2 regions of the uncultured Rummeliibacillus sp. genome follow, and region 1 is predicted to be linked to the other one. Evidence: predicted binding sites of a transcription regulator. Region 1 holds the regulator's gene; the other holds the start of a gene.

Evidence for each region. The regulator NrdR, encoded in region 1, represses ribonucleotide reductase genes. The targets are predictions, from matches to a motif close to AACACNATATATNGTGTT.
Region 2: a site for NrdR is predicted at 1,175-1,192, ahead of Q0977_RS10335 (vitamin B12-dependent ribonucleotide reductase). Genes of this name have one in related genera too.

The regions. Positions count from the first base shown of each region.
Region 1 is NZ_CAKQBI010000002.1:79,106-82,295, reverse strand. It holds gene coaE (dephospho-CoA kinase) at 1-148, shown strand, start outside; gene Q0977_RS02055 (glyceraldehyde-3-phosphate dehydrogenase) at 282-1,307, shown strand; gene nrdR (transcriptional regulator NrdR) at 1,514-1,993, shown strand; gene Q0977_RS02045 (DnaD domain protein) at 2,018-3,190, shown strand, end outside.
Region 2 is NZ_CAKQBI010000013.1:55,917-59,106, forward strand. It holds gene Q0977_RS10325 (rhodanese-like domain-containing protein) at 1-104, opposite strand, end outside; gene Q0977_RS10330 (biotin/lipoate A/B protein ligase family protein) at 212-1,045, shown strand; gene Q0977_RS10335 (vitamin B12-dependent ribonucleotide reductase) at 1,220-3,190, shown strand, end outside.

The DNA of each region.
Region 1 (3,190 bases):
GGAGGAAGCAAAAGCTAGAATAGCTTCTCAATTACCTCTTTCTGTAAAAGAAAAGGGTGCTGATGCGGTCATTTATAATAATGGAAACTTAGAAAATACCCGTGCTCAACTGTTGAAAATACTGGATTTATGGGACTGCAACTGTTAAAAAGATATAAATTTCTGAAAATATAAATTTTAAAATATAGATTAAATTATGTTTTACTTTCTAATAAATGTGCTATACTATTTGTGAATAATACAAATTAAGTATAACGTAGTGAATAGGGAGGATATTATTCATGACAGTTTCGATTGCTATTAACGGATTTGGCCGTATTGGACGTATGGTATTCCGTCAAGCGATTCTACAAGATGATTTAAATATTGTTGCGGTAAATGCAAGTTATCCAGCTGAGACATTAGCTCATTTGGTTAAATATGATACATCTCATGGTAAATTTGATGGTGAAGTAAAAGCAGAAGAGGATGCGCTAATCGTAAATGGTAAGCGTGTACAACTTGTAAATGAACGTAACCCTCAAAACTTACCTTGGAAAGAAATGGACGTAGATGTTGTTATTGAAGCAACTGGTAAGTTCAATGAACGTAGTAAAGCAGCATTACATCTTGAAGCAGGTGCAAAAAAAGTAATTTTAACAGCACCAGGAAAAAATGAAGATGTCACTATTGTAATGGGCGTTAATGATGAAAAATTAGATCTTTCTAAACATGATGTTATTTCAAATGCAAGTTGTACAACAAACTGCCTTGCACCAGTTGCAAAGGTTTTAAATGATACATTTGGTATCATCAATGGTTTAATGACAACTGTTCATTCATATACAAATGACCAAAAAAATATTGATAATCCACATAAAGACTTACGTCGTGCTCGTGCATGTGCTGAATCGATCATTCCTACTTCTACAGGTGCAGCTAAAGCGTTAACACTTGTGTTACCTGAATTACAAGGTAAATTACATGGTATGGCATTACGTGTTCCTACACCTGATGTATCATTAGTCGATTTAGTAGTAGACCTGCAACGTGATGTAACTATTGAAGAAGTAAACGAAGCATTTAAAAATGCTGCTGAAGGTCCTTTAAAAGGTATTTTAGATTTCACGATGGAACCACTTGTTTCTCGTGATTACTATACAAATCCAGCTTCAGCAACTATTGATGGTCTTACAACAATGACTATTGGTGGCAATAAAGTAAAAGTTATTGCTTGGTACGATAACGAATGGGGTTACTCTGCACGTGTTGTAGACTTAACAAAAAAAGTTGTTTCTGAATTAAAACAACAAGAAGTTAACGTTTAAAAATTTTTAAATAATACTAAAACGAATGGGCTGTTCAAAAATTCAGTGGAAACTGGATTTTTGAAACAGCCTTTTTTGATAAATATGACGGATTTCGAGTTATTTTTTATGTAAAGAGGATTTTCTACTCTTTTTTTCGATTTATACCATTATTTTTTGATATAATAGATAAACTAATATGTTTTCGAAATCAGGAGAGAAAAATTATGAAATGTCCAACTTGTCAATTTAATGGAACAAAAGTCATTGATAGTCGACCAGTCGATGATAACAAAGCAATTCGTAGACGTCGGGAATGTGAATCATGTGGGTTTCGTTTTACAACTTTCGAAAAAGTAGAAGAAATGCCTCTTATTGTGATCAAAAAAGATGGATCACGTGAAGAGTTTAGCCATGAAAAAGTACTTCGTGGCCTTATTCGAGCTTGTGAAAAGCGTCCAGTATCATTAGATATTTTAGAGGATTTAGTGTTTAATATAGAGCAAGATTTACGTCGTATTGGGAATGCTGAAGTGAAAACAGAAGATGTTGGTGAAATGGTGATGGATCGCCTTTCTAAAATAGATGAGGTGTCTTATGTTCGCTTTGCCTCTGTTTATCGTCAATTTAAGGATATCAATGTCTTTATCGATGAGCTTAGAGAATTAATCGAAAAACAATCTAAAGAACGAGAAAATGATCAATAATAGAAGTTTTGGAGGGAACCGTTGGTGAATTTATATAAAGAATTGCAACCTGTTGATCGACTATCCATTCGTGTTCCATTTCCTCTATCAAGTTATGATCGAAAGTTAATCACGCTTTTGTATCAACCGCTTATTGGAGCAGAACCCATCAGTTTATATTTTTTATTATGGGCAGAGGGCGAAAATTCTGAAGATAGTACGATGTCACATTATCATTTGATGAACGCATTGAACATGCCAATAGGTAAAATCTTCGAATCACGCATTGCGCTCGAAGCGATTGGTTTACTTCGAACATGGCGCAAAGACCAACAAGAAATGCGTTCTTTTCTCTATGATGTAATGCCGCCACTCGATGCAGCTACTTTTTTTGATGATCCACTTTTATCTATGTTCTTATATAGTAAGATTGGTGAATCAGCATATAGAAATTTGCGTCAACGCTTTGTTTCAAAAGGGCTGTCTAGTTATGGCTATCAGGAAGTATCTAGAACATTTACAGATGTTTATAGACCTGTTCAGCATAATATACCGTCTGATGAAATCCACCTTACTGGAATACAAGAAAAGCCAAAAGAATTACCGTTCAACTATGAAGAATTTGATTTTCATCTTTTAAGATCTACTCTTTCTGAACAGCTTGTACCTTCATCTGTTTTAACGGCTGAAGCGAAAGCAACGATTGCGAAATTAGCGTTTCTTTATCATTTAACACCATTTGATATGCAAAAGATCATTCTTTTAGCACTTGATGATGAAATGGGATTAAGTGATTTACGCTTAAAGAAAGAAGCTGCTGATTATTATAAATTGACAGTATCGAAAGAACCGCCAACAATGCAATCTGTTATGGAAAATGTAAAACAAAAGCAAGAATTATTCACGCAAACTCCAGTGGATGATAACGATATAAACCCGATGGAACAAGAGCTGATAAAATGGTTTGAAACTTCTTCTCCTATTGATGTATTAACAGCTGTAGCAGGAGGCAAGGAACCATTTCCAAGTGATCGCCAGTTAGTCGAAGATTTGGTGATGCAATATGGTATGCCAACGCCTGTAGTCAACGTACTTATTCACTATGTCTTTTTGCGAAATCACGGTAAATTGAATCGGAAATATATAGAAACTATTGCGTCACATTGGCGTAATACTGGTGTTAAATCAGCAAGAGAAGCCATGAAATTGGCAAGAGAT
Region 2 (3,190 bases), on a different contig from region 1:
TCTTCATTTAAAGTAATTACTGCTTTTTTTAAGCGTAATGCGTTAATTAGTGCGTAAATAATAATTACGCCAAGGATGATTAATATTGTATATAACCAACTCAAGTTGCCTTACCCCTTTCTATCTATAAATAATATTATAAAAGAAGAACTAGCGATAGTCCAATGACTTTGTTAAAATAGAAAAGTTGATATAAAAGGGAGACGATAAAATGACAAATAAATGGTATTTTATTAATTCAGGTCCATGTAGTCCAGCATATAATATGGCTCTAGATGAAGCGCTTCTACATTGGCATAGTAAAGGTTTAATTCCACCAGTAATTCGATTTTACGAATGGAATCCTGCAACACTCTCTATCGGATATTTTCAACAAGCAAAAAAAGATATCAATTTCGAACAATTACATAGATTGAATTTAGGATTTGTCAGACGCCCAACAGGTGGACGCGCAGTCCTACATGAGCATGAGTTAACTTATAGTGTCATCGTGTCAGAAGACTATCCAAATATGCCTAAAACGGTCACTGAAGCTTATAAAGTGATTAGTGAGGGATTATTATTAGGGTTCAGAAATTTAGGCTTAGATGCGTATTTCTCTATTCCTGATACAGAAGAAAAAAGAGATATTTTAAAGAATCCAAAAAGTGCAGTTTGTTTTGATGCTCCTAGTTGGTATGAACTTGTTGTAGAAGGAAAGAAAGTCGCTGGTAGTGCACAAACTAGACAAGAAGGCGTAATTTTACAACACGGTGCTATTTTAATCGATTTAGATGATGAAAAATTGATATCACTTTTCAATTTTCCATCAGACGCATCGAAGGAACGCATGCGCAAACATTTACCACAAAAAGCAGTGGCTATCAATCAATTAGCAAATCGAAGAGTAGATGTAGAAACTTGTACTAAAGCATTCCACAAGGGATTTGAAGATGCTCTTCATATTGAGTTGATCCCTTATGAATTGACACAAGAACAAAAGGATTTTGTTGAAAATCTTGCAAAAACAAAGTATGCAACAGATGAATGGAATTTCAGAAAATAGTAGGTTTTTAGTCTTATTTTTTGTGGTAAAAAGACGAAAAATCCTAAAAAACGCGATATAACAACGTTCTTTGAAAAAAAAGACCATTTGCTTTTCTAATCAATATATAGTATCGTATTTAAATGTAAATATACTATATATTGTGTTTTGCTATAAGAATAGGGGGCGGATGGTATGGTACTTGCATCGCAACATCATCATCAGACAATCGACATTAAACAATTAAACAAAGACATTCAACAATTTCCTCAAGTTCATTCCATCACAGAGGATATGCATATTACTCATAAAGGTGTATCTAGACTTGTGATGATTGACCGTTATTCTTTTAAAGATACTGAAAAGAAAACGTTAAAAGCTGGGGATTTTGTTGTTTTAACAGTAAAGGCAGATCCGAAGTTCCCTGCTCGTGGACTTGGTTATATCGTTTCAATCGATGAAACAACTAAAAAAGCAAAAATCTTAATCGAGGAAGACTATCGTAGTGCAATTGATGATCCAGAAGAACAAGCTTCAGGAATTGTTTCTCGTTCATTAGATGTTATTGAAAAACCTTTAGAAGTCTTTTATGAACAAATAGCTAAACGTAATGCTACAGGTTTAGCATCTGTTGAAAAGACAGAAGAAAAACGTAAAGAATGGTATCAAAAATTTTATAAACAGCTTGTAAATTTAAACTTCATCCCTGCCGGACGAGTTATTTATGGAGCAGGCTCCGGTACGGATGTTACATATTTTAACTGTTACGTAATGCCATTTGTTGCTGATTCACGTGAAGGAATAAGTGATCACCGTAAACAAGTAATGGAAATTATGAGTAGAGGTGGCGGTGTTGGCACAAACGGTTCAACATTAAGACCGCGTAATACATTGGCTCGTGGTGTAAATGGTAAATCATCAGGTTCTGTATCATGGTTAGATGATATTGCGAAATTGACACATCTTGTAGAACAAGGCGGATCACGTCGCGGTGCTCAAATGATTATGTTATCTTGTACGCATCCTGATATCTATGAATTTATTATTTCTAAAATGCAAAATCCACGTATATTGCGATTCTTAATCGAAAATACAAAGGATGAAGAGATTAAACGTCTTGCAAAAGAAAAACTTAAATTCACACCATTAACAGAACAAGAAAAGGCTATGTACCAAGGAATCATAAATTATAAAACAATTCCTGGTTTCGGCGGATTTAATGAGGGTATTTTCAAAGATGCAGAAGCAAAACTAAGAGATGGCGGAACTTATACAGTTAACAACCCAGAATTCTTAACAGGTGCCAATATTTCTGTCACATTGACAAACGAATTCATGGAAGCTGTTGAAGATAATAAAGAGTTTGAGCTACGTTTCCCTGCAGTTGAAACTTATGACGAAAAAGAAATGGCAATTTATAACGAAGAATGGCATAAATGTGGCGATGTTCGTGAATGGGAAGCTATGGGACATGCTGTTCGTACATATCGTACGATTAAAGCACGTGAGCTTTGGAATTTAATCAATATCTGTGCTACCTATTCAGCAGAACCTGGTATTTTCTTTATCGATAATGCCAATGAAATGACAAATGCAAAAAGTTATGGACAAAAGGTTGTTGCAACTAACCCTTGTGGTGAACAACCATTAGCGCCATATTCAGTTTGTAACCTAGCTGCAGTAAACCTAGCTCAGTTTGCAAAGAAAGACACAAAAACAGTGGATTTCGAAGCACTAAAAGAAACAGTTAGAGTAGGCGTACGCATGCAAGATAACGTAATCGATGCTACACCATACTTCCTTGAAGAAAACCGTGTACAAGCACTAGGAGAACGTCGTGTAGGACTAGGTGTTATGGGTCTTGCGGATTTACTTATCTACTGTGAAAAAGAATATGGATCTGAAGAAGGTAATATCCTAGTAGATGAGATCTTTAAGACAATTGCTATTACAGCTTACGAAACATCTACAGAATTGGCAAAAGAACGCGGTAGTTTCCCATTCTTAGTAGGCGAAACGGAAGAAGATACAGCTGTTCTTCGTAAACGTTTCACAGAAACAGGTTTTATGAAAAAAATGCCAGAATATATACGTCAATCAGTAGTAGAAAACGGTATTCGTAATTCTCATCTATTAACAGTTGCACCTACTGGTTCTACTGGTACA